4 regions of the Exiguobacterium sp. s5 genome follow, and region 3 is predicted to be linked to each of the others. Evidence: riboswitches for the same ligand, from Rfam matches in the RefSeq annotation. Region 3 holds a riboswitch; each other region holds the start of a gene.
What was found. A riboswitch is a leader RNA that binds a small molecule or an ion and turns the genes downstream of it on or off. The one in region 3 is predicted to bind thiamine pyrophosphate.
Positions count from the first base shown of each region.

Region 1: it holds a riboswitch for thiamine pyrophosphate, as region 3 does, so the genes downstream of both, tenA (thiaminase II) here and thiT (energy-coupled thiamine transporter ThiT) in region 3, are expected to answer to the same signal.
Region 2: it holds a riboswitch for thiamine pyrophosphate, as region 3 does, so the genes downstream of both, thiW (energy coupling factor transporter S component ThiW) here and thiT (energy-coupled thiamine transporter ThiT) in region 3, are expected to answer to the same signal.
Region 4: it holds a riboswitch for thiamine pyrophosphate, as region 3 does, so the genes downstream of both, KNP60_RS11680 (YkoF family thiamine/hydroxymethylpyrimidine-binding protein) here and thiT (energy-coupled thiamine transporter ThiT) in region 3, are expected to answer to the same signal.

Region 1 covers NZ_JACSLK010000001.1:65,074-69,286, reverse strand. Annotated here, with positions in the region: gene thiD (bifunctional hydroxymethylpyrimidine kinase/phosphomethylpyrimidine kinase) at 1-123, opposite strand, end outside; gene thiM (hydroxyethylthiazole kinase) at 123-911, opposite strand; gene tenA (thiaminase II) at 908-1,582, opposite strand; TPP riboswitch at 1,665-1,769, opposite strand; gene pelG (exopolysaccharide Pel transporter PelG) at 1,831-3,279, opposite strand; gene pelF (GT4 family glycosyltransferase PelF) at 3,260-4,213, opposite strand, start outside.
Region 2 covers NZ_JACSLK010000001.1:22,231-26,443, forward strand. Annotated here, with positions in the region: gene KNP60_RS00155 (VOC family protein) at 1-88, opposite strand, end outside; gene KNP60_RS00160 (VOC family protein) at 85-510, opposite strand; gene KNP60_RS00165 (hypothetical protein) at 1,023-1,289, opposite strand; gene thiW (energy coupling factor transporter S component ThiW) at 1,352-1,840, opposite strand; TPP riboswitch at 1,905-2,003, opposite strand; gene KNP60_RS00175 (hypothetical protein) at 2,028-2,348, opposite strand; gene KNP60_RS00180 (aminoglycoside phosphotransferase family protein) at 2,391-3,359, shown strand; gene KNP60_RS00185 (hypothetical protein) at 3,361-4,107, opposite strand; gene KNP60_RS00190 (hypothetical protein) at 4,200-4,213, opposite strand, start outside.
Region 3 covers NZ_JACSLK010000002.1:174,756-178,968, forward strand. Annotated here, with positions in the region: gene rpmB (50S ribosomal protein L28) at 191-379, shown strand; gene KNP60_RS04995 (thiamine diphosphokinase) at 438-1,025, opposite strand; gene thiT (energy-coupled thiamine transporter ThiT) at 1,025-1,597, opposite strand; TPP riboswitch at 1,674-1,774, opposite strand; gene rpe (ribulose-phosphate 3-epimerase) at 1,794-2,450, opposite strand; gene rsgA (ribosome small subunit-dependent GTPase A) at 2,452-3,336, opposite strand; gene pknB (Stk1 family PASTA domain-containing Ser/Thr kinase) at 3,381-4,213, opposite strand, start outside.
Region 4 covers NZ_JACSLK010000005.1:153,773-157,985, forward strand. Annotated here, with positions in the region: gene KNP60_RS11665 (energy-coupling factor transporter transmembrane component T family protein) at 1-210, opposite strand, end outside; gene KNP60_RS11670 (ABC transporter ATP-binding protein) at 207-1,538, opposite strand; gene KNP60_RS11675 (ECF transporter S component) at 1,531-2,106, opposite strand; gene KNP60_RS11680 (YkoF family thiamine/hydroxymethylpyrimidine-binding protein) at 2,099-2,692, opposite strand; TPP riboswitch at 2,772-2,872, opposite strand; gene KNP60_RS11685 (GTP-binding protein) at 2,935-4,128, opposite strand.

The sequences.
Region 1 (4,213 bases), on a different contig from region 3:
GGTGACGGCCGTCAGAACGCTCGTCCCGAACACCTCTAGCTCTTGAAACGTCTTCAAATCGGCTTGGATTCCTGCTCCCCCGCCAGAGTCCGAACCGGCAATCGTCAATACTTGCGGCCGCATCATGACACCACCTCAATGCGGTCGCTCGGCAACTCGACGGCTGTCATCTTGCCGAGTTCATTCAAGAAATGAACGGGGAAGTCGCCCGGTCCTTCCGCCAAAGCGGTAGCCAGTTCGCCGCACCGGGCATATCCGGCGAGCGCTGTCGCCGTGGCCGTCAACGCGTCGGATTCGACCGCAAGGAGCGCACCGACGACCGCACTGAGTAAACAACCGGTCCCTGTCGTCCGGGCCATTGCTGCGGTGCCGCCTTTGATTTCAATCGTCGCGTCCCCGTCGCTGACGACATCCGTCTCTCCGGTCACGGCAACGACACAGTTGTAGCGTCGTGCCGCCGCGCGCGCGATGTGATTCAAATCAATCCGCGTTTCCCCAGCGTCCACGCCGCGCGCCGCCGCGTCGAGACCAATTAATGTCGCGATTTCTCCGGCATTGCCTCGGATGACCGTCACGCGGACGTGTTGCAAAATGGATGTAGCGACGTCACGTCGAAACGCGGTCGCCCCGACACCGACCGGATCGAAGACGACCGGCCGGCTCGATTCATTCGCCGCCTGTCCGGCTCGAATCATCGTACGTTCCGTCGTCGCATCGAGTGTGCCGATATTGAGTACGAGCGCATCGCTCGCAGACGCCATGTCCGCGACTTCTTCGACGGCTGACGCCATCACCGGCGCAGCGCCGATGGCGAGCAACCCGTTCGCCGAAAAGTTAGCGACGACGATATTCGTAATGTTATGGATGAGTGGCCGTTCGGCTCTGACTTTGTCCCATAAGTCGCGCTTCATCGTGTCACCCCCGCCGGTAAATCCCACGACTCGAGCGTCCACGCCATTTCCCAAAACGCATGTTCATAATAACAACTCTTCAAGAACAGCTGTTGATACCGGACCCGTTCTTCCGCTGTCGCTTGTCCGGCGAGCACGTCGAGCCGTTCAAGCTGTTCCTCGACGAGATCGCGGAACCATTCCGAACCGTACGTCGCAATCCACGTCGCATAGATCGGATGATCGGGTGTCGCATCTTTCAATCGCTCCCCAATCTCATAATAGACCCAGTAGCACGGCAAAATCGAAGCGAGCACATCACCGAGCGTCGGACCGGCCTGTTGCATATGGAGCGCATAGGCGTAAGCCGTCGGGGCCGGCTCAAACGTCGCCCACTCCGCCTCCGTCACGTTGAGCAAGGTGAAAAACTCACGGTGCAACGCATGCTCTGCTTCGATGGTATGGAGCGCATGCGTCAAAAAGCGGCTCGCGACTTCCATGTTCGGGGCGAGGGTCGCGCCTTTCGCCTGTACTTTGGAGAACTGGTTCAAATAGTATGAATCTTGCATGACGTAATGCCTAAATTTCGCCTCGTCGAGTTCGCCTGTTCCGAGCTCGCGGACGAACGGATGGTCAAAGCTGGCTTGAAACAAGGCATCTGCCTCTTGTCGAAGATGTGCGGTGAATGTCATTCATGTATCCTCCTTTGTGATCAAAAAAGACGCCGCCTCCCATAACGGAAGCGGCGTCGGATTTACACAAAGTGTACGAGAACAATCGGTTCGCCCACTTCCCTACGCTAGCGTGAACTAGATCAGGTTCAAAGGGTCTGGACCTCGTCCATCTCAGCCGCGTCACGCGACTCCCCTAGTGGTAAACATTATGAAATTCGGTCGTCTACGACCACATCATATCAGTCTTTTTCCATGTTGAAAACCCTTTATCGCGAGAAGCGACGGTTCAACAACGTCCCCATTTGGGAGAACCGTTCGGTACCGAGCTTGCGTCGATTCGAGGCCGCGAACACGTAATAATCGACTTTGCCCATGTAATAGATCAAACGCAGGCCGGCCAAGAAGAACGTGATTGTCGTGCTGACAGCAAAGCCAACGCCGTACCAATCGATGCCGCGCGGCAAGAGCAAGAGCGTGAACAACGCATTCAACGTGAAGAACGAGATGTTGACGAACAATGCCCCGCGTCGATCCTCGAAATAGAGCAACAACAACGTCAAAATAAGGATCATCGCGTTCGCGAACGCCGCGAGCGTCGTCATCCGAAAGATTTGACCGATTTCGTCCGGCACACCGATCCAACCGACGAACACGCCTGCCATGAGGATGGCGAACAACGTCACGACGCCTTGGCTGCGCGCGAGTCGAATCAACTCATTTTTCAATACGGACGTCATCGTCTGTTTCGCCTTCTCGATTTGATGGAGCGCCCCTCCGTAATTGATCAATCCATAAAACGTGCGATAGCGCTCATAAAACCGAGTCTCGACGGCGACGACGAACAGGAGTTGCGTCGGGATAATCGTCAAGTACGACCAAAAGATGGCCGTGTCATAATACGGATTAAACAAGAAGGAGTCTGCGATGATGACGCGTCCTTCTCCGAACCAGATGATAAAGTTCGTGACCCAAATCCCGAGCACGTATAACACGCCGATGGCGAACAAGTCTGGATAGCGGTCGAAGTACTTGAAGTACGAGAACTCTTTCACCGCGTAACGGAGCGGGAACGTCCGGAGCATCGCGAAGAACAACCCGAACAACGTCACAATCATCCCGACCGTGAAACCGAGCAACAGCTCGAGACTCGACGGATTGACCATGAGACGGCTAATCGCATAGACGCTCCCGACCGAGATGAGTCCGCCGAGCAAGAAGCTATAGGCCACCGCTTGATAATACTTGGCGGCACTCAAGAACAAGAACATGACCCAGATGACATTGATCGTCATGAATAAAACGAACAACGTCAGTTTGTACAGAAAATCGAGCGGCGACAATAGCCAAAAGATACTGTACAGAATCGTCGCGGCGAGGATCGTCACTTTGAGCATCCCGGTGAAGACCGGGAAAATCTCATGTGCCTTCTTCTCGTAAAACAAGTCCGCCACATATCGGGTGACGACGAGCTGTTGGAAGCTGAACAAGATTTGCGAGAAGATGAACGCGTACGAGACCGAGATCATGAAGAGCGTCCGTTCGGCGAGCGATAACGTCGGCATTTGGAACGCCAACCATTGAATCGTCCCGACGACCAAGATGACGATCAACCACGGTCCGGATGTGACGAGGCCCGAGAACGTGTACGCCTTCAACCTGGACGAATAGTAGTCTTCTTGGAACAACTTCTGCAGCTTAAACCCGATGCCCGCCATACTGTTCCCTCCTCGTTTCATAGATGGCTTTGTAGCGGTCCACGACTTGTTGGAGACGATAGTATTGACGGACCCGCTCCCGCCCGTTCTTACCGAAACGCATCCGCTCCTGCGGATAATCCATCATCCACTCGACCTTGTCCGCGACCGCTTCCGGATGAACCGGGGGCACGATAAACCCGGCTGGACCGAACGGGTCGTCTTCTCGGCCGTACAAGAGCTCGGAACAAGCCCCGACATCGGTCGCGACCCACGGGATGCCGGCTGCCATTCCTTCAAGAATCGCGAGCGGTTGACCTTCCGAGATACTCGTCAACAGAAGTAAATCAAACTTCGGCAAATAGGCTTGGACATCAACCTTTCCGACAAGCTCGACATAATCGGTCAGTCCGCTCTGTTCGATGAGCAGACGGCACTCTTCCGCATATTCTTCATCCTCATCGAGCGGACCCATAATCGTCAGTTTGAACAGACGATGCCGCTCCTGCAAAATCTTGGCGGCGTAAATCATCGTCTTCAAATCTTTGATTGGCACCAAGCGGACGATAGCACCGATTTGAAAGAGGTCGTGCTCCGGACGGTCGACCGTCGCCTGGATTTGTCGGTCGGCGATGCCATTGGCGATAATTTTCGTCTTCTCGCTCGGGGCGCCAATCCACTCCTGATATTCGCGGTTCCGCTCGAACAAGGTGATAATCTCATCGGCCGCGTTATAGGCCTCACGCGACAAATGGTGAAAGAAACGGACCCACCTCGGCTTATACGGCGCTGGAATCCAATACGACTGTAGAATCTCCTCTTCGCGTTCCCGCGAGTAGATGCCGTGCTCCGTCAAGATGAACGGAATCCCTTGCGTCTCTTTCATGTAGGACGCGACCACACCGGCATAACCCGTTGACACGGAATGAACGAGGTCGACTTTCGGGAGCGGTTG
Region 2 (4,213 bases), on a different contig from region 3:
GAACGAGCTCGAAGCCGAGCGCCTCATAAAATCGTTTGGACGCCTCATAGTCGGGCGTCTGGATGCAGAGATGGTGGATTTGTTTCATTGGGTCTGTCCTTTCAATTGTGCTTGTCTAATCTGGTCTCGATGGAAGGGCGAATCGGCTGATTCTGACGTCAGACTGATGACGTTGCCATCCGGGTCCAATACATCAAAACAACTCATCCCGCCAAAATCTTGAAGTCGGCCAGGTTTCAAGCCGGCGCGTTCAAATGTGTCATGGATGGATTGAATGTCGTCGCAGACGATGTTGAAGCTGACGTGTTCGTCACCGTTTCGGTCGCTGAACGTCGTCGAAGCAACGTTTTTCGTTTCAATCAATCCGAGTTGGGTCGCCCCGTCTGGGAAATGGACGCCGATGCCACCTTCCCAACGTCCGATTTCAGATATGTGAAAGTGGGTTTGATACCATTCCAATGATCGGATTAAATTTGTTACAGGAATAAAGATACTGCCGATACGAAACATCGCTTTGCCCCCCTTATTTTCTTTCAGTTTAGCGAACGGCTCACTGAAAATATAGGTGGGAAGAAACTTTTTGAGCTGTGATTTTTATGAACAAGGTAAGGAGATAATGATAATGCAAATTCACTAAAAATCGAAGGAAGAAGACTAGACCCGGTTCAACTTACAACATCACTAACGTATTGAGTAGTAAGAAAAGAAGGAAACCAGCGCCTGAAAAGATTAATACGCCTAATAATATGTTCCCTTTTTCGTCTTTAAATTTTTTGACATACAGCACGGAAAAAATAAGCAGTACCGCCAACAGAGTGGTCAAAGAAAGAAAGAGCAATGTAATCGAGTGATTCGATATGATTCCAAAATTGAAAAAGAATTCAGAGATGAAGATGAATAGAAAAATTAAAGTCCCGACTAACAATGAGTAAAAATAAGGATTGCGATTAATGTCCATAACTAAACACTCCTTCTTCACTAGAGTTATAAAACCATCACATCACGTCAAACAGGGACAGCCGTCATAAATCGGCCGTCCCTGCTTTTGTGGTCGTTGTGGGTTGGACAGCGTTGCCCGCCATAAAAAAGAGGACGATGGCGGCCACCCCGAAAATCGAGATGAACACATTTTGGAGCAGCACATCGACGAACATCGGCTCGCTCGAGAACGTACCCGTCGCAATCTGGGCATTCCAGCGAGTGAACGTGGCAATCCGTTCGAGCGTGTACAACAGACCGGACATGAACAGGCAGGCGGTGGCCGCCAGTATTAGCGTCAATCGATTCAAGAAAGGACCTCCCTAATTGGTATATCCTGATTTTACCATTTACTATCAGTCGGAGGAAGGACTTATCGATTCACCGTGAGCGGTCGCAATTGCTTGACCCGCGCCAAGACGATCCAGCCGAGAAGAGCACCGGTTACACTCGAGGCGAGGAAGGCCGGGAAGAAGAACAGTGCCCCGAACTCCGTTCCCATCAAGATTTTGGCATACGGGACGGCGATGAGCGAGGCGATGATTCCGGTCCCGAGGACTTCGCCGAAAGCGGCGAAGGCGACGCGGTTCGTCTTCATATAGAAGACCCCGGCCAAAAGCGCCCCAATCATACCTCCGGGAAAGGCCAAGAGCGACCCGGTACCGGTCATGACACGGACGATTCCGGTCACGAACGCAACGAGAACGGCCCCGATCGGCCCGACGGTGACGGCGGCGATGACGTTCACCATATGTTGAATCGGATAGGCACGGGCGACACCGGTCGGAATCGAGATGAACAGGGAACCGATGACGGCGATGGCGATGAGCATCGCCATCCAAGTGAGTTGTTGAATACGCATAGATAGTCTCCTTTCAAAATGAAAACGCCACTTCTCCAAGTGGAAAAGTGGCGTGGAAAGACAGACGAATCCCACACCACTTCCCTACGCTGGTATGAGCCAGATCAGGTTCGAAGGGTCCGGCGCATGCCGTCTCAGCCCGAAGGCTCCCCTAGTGGTCGTTTATTAACATGAGTATAGCATACCGTCATTTGACGCGGTCGAGCTTTCGTGGTCGGAACGTGACATAGATGATGCCGACGAACAGACCGTACAACAAAAGGGAGAAGACGAGATTGATCAGCCACGGGAGTGTCCCCATGAACACGGCGACGGACGCGTTTTGAAACCAGACGAGCGAGAGCGACAGCCCGACAAAGCTGAGAACGAGCGTTGTCCAAAAGCCGACATCTCGGCGCTTGAACAGACGCCAAACGAGCAGCCCGATGATGAGACTGACGATGGCCGTCGCCCCTAAGTACATATACAAGATGGCATCGACCGGGTATGAGTAATATACAACGTCCATATCGTTTCCTCCTAGGAGATGATGAAAGAAAGGGTGAACAGGATGAGACAGGCAATCCCATGGCGTGACCGATCGTTTCGTGAACGGTTCGAACGATGGATTGAGGCAAACGTGCCGAATGCGAGGTGGCACGTGATCAAAGATACCGATTTGACGTACTTGCTTGTTGGCGCGCTCGATGAGGAACGTTACTACGCCAAAGCGGTGACCGATATCAGCCGCGGCGAGGCCGGATTGTCGGCGTTTCTGGCCGAGCGGCATCCTGATTTCGTGCCTGACGTCATCGCCATCGATTCAGCCCGGAACTGGTTGCTCATGCGAGGCATCGGCGGAGAGGCGCTACGTGAACGGCCGGACGTGAGTCGATACGAAGCGGCGTTGCGTCAATACGCACAGCTGCAGCGACAGGAGATCGACCAGATCGAGACCTACTTGTCTTACGGCATCCCGGACCGCCGACCGGCCAAGTTGAAGGACGAAATCCGCACGTATTTACCTGAGCTCTGCGCCGGGCTCGAGCGATACAAAGCCGAGGCCATGCTCGCGCTTCAAGATGAATTGATCGCCATGTGCGATGAGCTGGCGACCGGGATGCCGATGAGTCTCGAGCACGGTGATTTGCACGGCGGCAACATCTTCTGGCGGGAACGGACGAATGATTTGTGTATCCTCGACTGGGGCGACGCGACCGTCACGCATCCGTTTTTCAGCGTGCGCGTGTTTTGGAACGCGCTGTACGACTTATTGCCGGAAGAAGCCGAGGTCGCCTGGTATGAACAGATTCAAACGATGCGTACGGTTTATTTGGAAGCGTGGAGCGGCGTCGCATCCAAGGACGTGCTTTGGCGTCACTTGTTGATCGCTGAAGAGCTCGGTTGCGTCTATCGGGCCTTGTCGTGGCATGTGTACGTGACGAGATACCGGTACGACGTAGCTGAGTCGAGCGATAAGCCGGCGCAATGGCTCAACTTGCTACTCGAGTACCGGGACTTGAAACGACGTGTCCGATAAGTCATTCATACTTCTCGAGTAGGTTTTCATAATCCGTCTCGCTCCAAAACAGTGGGGCAATCGACTCCGGCCCTTTGAAGATCTCACCGTCTCGGTCGTAGACGATGGCGTAGCCGCCTTCGACTTCAAAGACGATCAAGTCGGCCTTCACTTCCTTGACCCCGTTTCCCGCGATGATCACGTTCTCGAGCGGATCGCGCGCCAGTTGTACGCCCCATTCGTCGAGCTCGACGATGAGCGCGGACGTGTAGGCGTGGCGATTATAGAGCGCCTGAAACTCGTCTTCGGTCAAAACGACGTCCGTCGGTGGGGCACTCGTCCCATATTTTCGTTTCTCGATTTCTTCGACGAATTGAAGGAACGATGCTTCTTGCCAAAACAGCGGCGCGACCGACTCGGGACCGTTAGCGATGTCCCCGTTCTCGCTCTCATAGACGGTGGCGTACGTGCCGTCATCGAGTTTGAACGGATGAATATCGGCGTATGTATGCTGGATGCCGTCGCCGGCGATGACGACGTGCTCGAACGTCTCGCGGAACGGGGTGAGTCCATCGTTCTCGAGTGCCTTCAAGAGCGGCGGGACTTTTTCATATTGGTCGAAGACGTCTTTAAAATCTTCTCGCGTCCAAGCGGTGATGTCTTCGGACGACGGTTCATTTGTATCGGCCGGGACGATGGGTTGCTCAACGGAATCGGTGCACCCGGTCAGCAAAAACACACTGAATCCGAGTAGGCCTAGGCGTTTCATCAATCAAACCTCCTAAGAAAGTTACATTTTTTTCCTATTATCAATGATCGTAGCATGTTTGCCAGTCATTGAGAACCCGGGTACTTTCTCGCTCAGGGTTGCCGCT
Region 3 (4,213 bases):
TTAAAAGAACCTGCTCCATAAACTCGGTCAATTGTAGCCGTAACCCTCATTCATTATTAAAATCCTTTCCAGTAATGTCAAGTTTTTTTCTTGTCATCCTATGATTTTCTAGTTGCATCGTGAAAAAACCCGTGCTAATATAAACGAGTGTCTATTAGGACGAACCCACATAAAAAAGGAGGGGAAACGCATGGCACGTAAATGCTACGTAACAGGTAAATCACCTAAATCAGGTAACAACCGTTCGCACGCACTCAACAAGACAAAACGCACTTGGGGTGTAAACGTACAAAAAGTTCGTATTCTCGTTGACGGTAAACCTAAACGAGTTTGGGTTTCAGCTCGCGCTCTTAAATCAGGTCTCGTTGAACGCGTATAATTTTTATACACGAACGAAATAAATCCCAGCGGCATTCGCCGATGGGATTTTTTTGTGTTCATTTTTTGACATACAGCACGAGGACCATACCTTCGTGCACGATCAAGTCCGCCGCCTCACCGGCCCACTCGTTCGAGATCGTGAGCGCCTCATGGCTGACGACATCGTGACGGTCAAGCGGATATTTGACGCCGCGGATTGACACGTTCGCCCGCTTCCACGGGATGAGCGACAAATAATGATCGGCTTGACGTGGGAGCTCGTGACGCCCAGCTCCAACAAGACGAACGGTTTGCCCGGCCGTGAACAAACGCATCTCTGGATATGCCTCGAGCAGCCCGATATTGCCGAGCGTCATGTCGAGGCGTCCACCGAGAGCGCCGTACACGAGCATCTCCGTCGCCCCGTGTCCACGGGCCGCCTCGAGCGCAATCTCAAGGTCGGTCACGTCTTTTTCAGATGGGTAACGGACGGCGTCGATCGGCACTTCGCCCGTGAAGGAGTCGAAATCGCCGACGACGAGATCCGGGTTCAGCCCTTGGTTCAACAGTGTCTCGTACCCTCCGTCGACGCCGATGATGTAATCGACGTCACGAGGGAGTCCCGAGATTGGTTCCGGGCTGGCCGCCACAATCAACACCCGCATTAGCGGAGGCCCCGGGTCGCGAGCGTGGCGAAACGTGGTGCCGAGACGAACAAGAGAACGAGGACGACGGCCGACACGAGGAAGGACGGCAACATATACGTCATGTTATAAGCAAACGAATAGGCGACGACCGGCCCTTCCGCGTACTCGGCGAAGAAGACGATCCCTGATAAGACGTGGGCGCCGTAGCGAAGCAGTGAACCGAGGAGCGCCCCGAGCACCAAGTAGACGACGAGCGTCTTTTTCGCCTCGTCCTTGGCGGCCCGTTTCACTTGACCAGCGAACAGTCCGGCCATACCGACGACACCGTAAGCGAACGTGTAGTCGAGCAGGAACTGGACCGGTGTGAAAATGTAAGCCCCGAACAGCAGTTGCAACGTTCCGACGAGCGCTCCTGTCGCCAGTCCGCCTTTTAATCCATGGCGGTACGCCATCACAAAGATCGGCAACATCGCCAGGCTGATCGATCCGCCCTGCGGCATCCGGAACGGGATGAGCAAATCAAAGATCAAGCCGAGTGCGGCGAACAATGAGATTTCAATGAGCGCCTGTAGTTTTAAACGTTGTTTCATCTTATTCCCTCCTTATTATATGAGCGAACGACAAAAAGCAGCATGACGTAAACGCCATGCTGCTATCGAGTAGCAACGTGCATTTTCGCCACATCCCTACGTCCGTGTGAACGGAACAGGTTCAAAGGGTTAGCAAATGCCTCTCAGCCACAGAATGTGACACCCCTTGCGACAATATTTGTTGTTCTATCGACGATTATACACGAGATGCGTGACGAATGCTATCGATTGCGTCTTTATAGCTCGGCTCGTTATAGATGGCTGAACCAGCCACGAGCACATCAGCTCCAGCGTCGATGCATAATTTCGCCGTCTCTGCGTTGACACCGCCGTCAATCTCGATTTCAAAGTCGAGACGACGCGCTTGGCGCATCTCGCTCAGCGCCGCGATTTTCGGGACGACCGATTCGATGAATGCCTGGCCCCCAAAGCCAGGGTTCACCGTCATGAGGAGCACCATGTCGACGTCATCGAGCACGTGTTCAATCGATGACAGCGGCGTATGCGGATTCAAGACGACACCACACTTGGCGCCGGCCGCTTTGATTTGTTGCAACACGCGATGCAAATGATTCGTCGCTTCAACGTGAACCGTGACGATATCCGCCCCGGCCTTGATGAAATCTTCGACGAACCGTTCGGGCTGGTCGATCATCAAATGGACGTCTAACACCATGTCCGACTTCTTCCGTAAGCTCGCTAACACCGGTAGGCCGATTGAGATGTTCGGGACGAATTGACCGTCCATGACGTCAAAATGGATGTAATCCGCTCCGGCCTCTTGGACCGCCTTCACTTCTGCCTCTAAATTGGCGAAGTCCGCCGCTAAAATCGATGGTGCAATTTTAATCATGTTAGTACCTCCGTTGTCTATCGTTTAACTCTGCCATAAACGTAACATAATTCTCATAGCGGGTGGAAGCGATTTCTCCCGCCTCGACGGCCGCTTTGACGGCACAACCTGGTTCGTTCAAATGGGCACAACCGCGGAATTTACAGTCATCATGCCGCTCGACGAACTCAGGGAAACACCAGCGCATCTCTTCGACTTCGAGTTCTTCTGGGAACTCGAGGCTCGAGAAACCAGGCGTATCGGCCACGAGCCCGTCAGCGAGCGTGATCAGCGTGACGTGACGCGTCGTGTGCTTACCGCGCCCAAGTGATTTCGAGATCTTCCCGGTTGCAAGTTCAAGCTCAGGTGCGACCGCGTTCAAGAGCGAACTCTTACCGACCCCGGTCTGTCCGGCGAACACACTCGTCTTCTCCTTAAACGACCCGCGGATTTTTTCGATCCCCGACCCGTCCTCGGTCGACGTCTCGATGACCTCATAGCCGATGGAACGATATAAAGCCGCTGCTTCGTGAATCTTCTCCCGTTCCGCCTCCGTCAACAAATCCATTTTCGTCAAAACGATAATCGGATGGACTTGCTTCGACTCGATCAAGACGAGGAAACGGTCGAGCAGATGGAACGAGAACGCCGGCTCTTTTACCGAGAATAACAAGAACGCTTGATCGATGTTGGCAATCGGCGGGCGGACGAGATGGTTCGACCGCTCGTCAACAGCCAATATATAACCGGTACCATCCCCTTGGTCTTGGATGTCGACATCGTCACCGACGACCGGCGAGATGTTCCGGTTGCGGAAATTGCCGCGGGCGCGACAACGGATCTCTTGTTTTTCTTCCGTCATGACGTCATAAAATCCGCCTTGTAATCGAATAATCGTACCTTTCATTCCATTCCCTCCTTAGAAAAAGAGGCGACGCGCACGCCACCTCTTCATTGTGAATCTTTTGCTTGTGCGTAAGTCACCGTATCCGTGCGAACGACTTCGCCGTCGACTTCAATCGTCGCGGTTCCGACTTCGTCCGGTGCGATGACGAGCGTATACGAGTAAGTCGTTGTCTCCGTTATCTTATCACGCAACACCTCGACTTCGCCACGGGCGTCGACCGTCCGAATGACGACTTCGAGTGCCTCGGCTTCTTCGCCTTCAGCGGGCGGCTCGATTTCGACGTTGACTTCCCGTTCAATCGAGACGTCCGTCGGTTCTACCCCTTGTGACACGATGACGGTCAGTTCCGTCCCCGGGTCGACTGCCGTACCGGCCGTCGGGAGTTGACGGATGATTTGATTCGCAGGAACGCTCGTTGAATACTCATCACGTTTGACGATTTTCAAGCTATTCTGTTCGGCATACGTTGTCGCTTCCTCGAACGTATAGCCCGCCAAGTTGGCGAGTTCGATTTTATTGCTGCCGGTCGAGACGACGAGCGTCACCGTCTCTTCAGATGGGACGACCTCGTTGCCTGGGGCGATCGATTGGGAGATGACATCCCCGCTATCGACCGTCTCGGATGCCTCCGACTGAATCTCGATGTCCGTGAACTCAAGATCTTTGAGCGTCCGCTCGGCCGACGACTGGGACAGTCCTTCAACATCCGGCATCTCGACCGTCTCTTTTCCGGCCGAGACGACAATCGTCACGGTCGTCCCACGTTTCGGCTTCCGTCCGGCTTGCGGTGTCTGCGAGATGACGTCGCCAGCGGCGATGTTGTCACTTGCCCGTTCAGTTGCCTCGACGACAAAACCGGCCGTTTCGAGCTCGGTCG
Region 4 (4,213 bases), on a different contig from region 3:
CGTCCACAATGTCCCGAGCGCGGTGAATAAGAATGGGATCATGAACAACCCCCATCTTCTCCAGCTCACGGCAGAGAATAGCGTTTGAAGTGTAACTGTTCCGAGAAAAACAGCAAGCGGAGTCCAAGGGTTATACATGAAGGCGAGACCGAACATGAGACATGCCACGGTCAGAAATTTAATCGTCGGGTTCATCTCATGAAATGTCATCGCGATTCCTCCATCAATAAGCCGTGGGTGCGTAGTAATTCTTTTTCATCCCAGAGTGAAGCGTCATATGGCCCACTCAAGTCGCCGTCACACATCAAATAATATGTGTTCGCAATCCGCGCGAAGCTGAGGTCGTGCGTCACAAACAAAATCGTCTGGCCGGATCGTGTTCGTTCGACCATTAAGTCATAGAGCGCACGAAGCGATACCTCGTCTTGTCCGGCAGTCGGTTCATCAAACGCAATCAGTTGTTTATTAGACAGCATCATCACTCCGATGGCGAGCCTTCGTTTTTGACCGTGACTAAGGGAGAGTGGATGGTGGTCACGCACTGATTCGAGCCCGAGCCGCGTTGAGACGTCCTCAATCGGGCGATTATGGCCATATGCGAGTTCTCGAGTCACATCATTCGTAACGAATAGATGCGCCGGTGATTGCGGGACGAGGCCGACTTTACGCTGTTTCCGGGCTAGGCTTCGCAGCCATGTCGACTTTCCGCTACCATTTCGACCGAGCACCGCAATGAGATCACCCTCAGCGACCTTTAACTCGCTCGCTGCTAATTGAAATGTTTTTCGTTTTAATTCCGGTATGTGAAATAACATTTCCTTTCCTCGTTCAACTTTAATTGGAGAGAACGCATAATCCGGTCGGACGATGAACGGCCCATCATAGTCGATGCGCCCGTTCACGAGCTTCACTTGTCGGTCAAAGAAATCACCCCATATGTATGGCCGATGCTCGATGACGACAACGTTTACGGTCTGTGCGACGCCGTCGAGCCAACGGACGAAATGATGGGCGGTCTCAGGATCGAGGTGAGCGAGCGGCTCATCGAGGAGGAGCCACTCGGGGCGGCCAATCAAGGCACAAGCGACGGCAATTTGCTGCTTCTCTCCCCCCGATAGATCATGGATGGTACGGTGACGATAATCGGTCAAATGCAACGCCTCTAACATTGTGGTGACACGGGCCATCATCTCGTCTCTCGCGACGGCAAAGTTTTCGAGCGTGAAAATCAATTCTTCTTCGACCGTCTGCATGACGAACTGACTGTCCGGGTCCTGAAAGACCGTTCCGACGCGCCGGTTCACTTCGCCAGCTTCATACGTATCATAAGAGCGATCGAACAAGTGCAATCTGCCCGTCACGATGCCATCACAATTGTCCGGATAGAGACGATTCATCAAAGCGAGCAATGTTGATTTTCCCGACCCACTTGCCCCTGTAATGACCGTTCTCCCTTTTGTTAGACGTAGTGTGATATCCGTCAAGACATCGCATTTCTTGTTCGGATAACGAAATGTCAGATGTTCTGCCTCAACCATGCATACGGTCCTGTCGCGCGAGAGCATACCCATCAAGCGCGCCCGTCCGAAGCAACAAGTCGCTCAAAATCTTACCGCCCAGACCAGCAATCAACATCCCGCTCGTTGCGCGTAGTGCGAACATCGTAGCCACATATGTCGGACTGAGGGCATTGAGCCCTCCCATGACGTACGTATATGCGAAACTTGTCACAGCAGCACTGAATCCGGCGAGCATGAGCACCCAAAGATCATAGCGTTTATAACCCGTCAAAGCGAACGCCGCTTCGGCGCCGATCCCTTGAACGATCCCGACTAAAATGATGCGCGGTCCGATGGCGTTGCCAATCATCATCTCAATCGTCGCCGCAAGCACTTCGGACAAGAATGCAGCCCCAGGCTTGCGAATGATATAAGCTGCGATAATCGAGACGATGAACCATATCCCAAAAATCCATTCGTAGGCGATTGGTCCAATCAGACCGGCCCACAAGTTCCCAGCATGGACGAACGCCAAATAGACCACCGCGAACACGACCGATAAAATCGACAACAAGACGATCTCTTTTAACTTCCACGATTTAAGCATCCATGCGTCCCTCGTGTGACGGACTATTCACGCTGAACGTCACCGTCATGACGACGTGGCTTGTCTTCTGTCGGACGCGATCAAACGTCGCCTCATAGAAAGCGAACACCGGCTCGATGTCCCCATGTATACCTGAGGCGTAATGCATCGAGTCATTGAAGACACCTCGCTCTTTCGCAAAAGCGATTTCTTCGTAGATGATGTCCATATAGTCGTCATCACCGAGCGGATAGAGCGCGAACTGTGAGGAGACATATTGCGGACCGACGGGACCATTAAGCGGTTCGCTCGACACAACGAGCACTTCATCTCCGGCCGTATCCCCTGGACACCCGACCGAGAACGTCCCGCTCATCGACACATGTTCCCCTGTCTTCGTCGCGTGTGACAGCACGGTCTTAGCCACATCGAATACATGCTCACTTCGTCCACGGATGACCGTCGACACGTCATCGGTATGTCGCCAGACGTTTTGTAAATCCGTCTCCTTCAACGCCCCTTTGATGATGCTCACGAAATCAGTCGTCATCGGGCTCAGTGTAAAGCGGAACCCGACGATCGGGCTCGTTCCACATTGTTTGTTCATGTTCTATTCCCCCTTATTATGTGTACACAAAAAAGCCGCATCCATGAGAATGCGGCCACTCGTCCAATTTTAATCCATTAGAAAAAGTGCCACACTTCCTCACGCCGGTATTACCCGGATCGAGTCATAAGGGATTGGAGCCATGCTCACATCTCAGCCGAAGCACCCCTAGTGTAGTCCAATGTATGCGGTTGTTTATGCAAGAATCAGTATAGACGACCGCTTTCATTTTGTAAACGGTCTTATGAGAACGTGACGACCTCGTTCCCCGGAAGTGTGTCCCGGAGCGTCGACCAATCCAGCGCCATCTCCTCATCTGTCAGCAGACAGTGATCGAGCTCTTGTTCGATGATGGCTCGATCCATCCGCTGCCCAATCAAGACGAGCTCCGTCTGTCGGTCCCCGTACGGCTCGACATAGTCGGCGGCGAGTTCCGGTTCGGCCGTGAACATGTGACGACGCTCATCTTCCGGAAGCGTCGCGAGCCAGCGCCCGGCATGTTCGAGCGTCGAGGCGTAACCCGCTTGTGAAAACAGACAGGCGAGGTCGTTCCGGGAAGCAATCCATAAGAACCCTTTCGCGCGGACGATTTCTTCCGGAAACGCCTCGATCCAGGCATGGAGACGCTCCGGGTGGAACGGCCGACGCCGACGATAGACGAATGAACTGATGCCGTATTCTTCCGTCTCCGGCGTGTGCACATCTGTCTCAAGTTCTTGAATCCACCCGGCCGCATGCATCGCCTGTTCGAAATCGAACAAATTGACATCCAACAGCTCGGTCAATTCCACGTTCGCATGGACAGACGTCAACAGCTTCGCGGTTGGGTTGAGCGCCTTCAACAGTCCGGTCATCTCGCCGAGTTCGGTCTCGGTCACGCGATCCGCCTTGTTTAAGACGATGATATCGGCGAATTCGACTTGGTCGACGAGTAGGTCGACGACTTCGCGGACGTCCGTCGCCTCAATCGCCTGATTACGTTCATGGAGCGACTCGCCCGAGTTGAAATCTGTTAAGAACCGAAACGCATCGACGACGGTCACCATCGCATCGATATAGACTCGGCTCGTCAAATCGATGCCGAGGGCGTCATCGGCATATGTAAACGTTTGGGCGACCGGGATCGGCTCTGAGATACCGGACGACTCGATGATGATTCCGTCGAGGTCAAGGTCGTTCGCAAGCTCTGCTACCGCCTCGAGCAGGTCCTCACGGAGCGTGCAACAGATGCAGCCGTTCGATAGTTCGACCAACTTTTCGTCCGTCCTCGAAAAACCGCCCTGTTCAATCAATCGCTCATCGATATTCAACTCGCTCATGTCGTTGACGATGACGGCGTATTTCTTGCCCGTCCGATTGTTCAATATGTGGTTCAATAGTGTCGTCTTACCGCTTCCTAAATAACCGGACAGCACGGTGATCGGGATTCGTCTCATTCTACCCACTCCTAAATAGTAATCATTACTTTTTAGATATTGACGGGTCGGTGACGTCTTGTCAAGAAAAAACACGCCCGTTTCC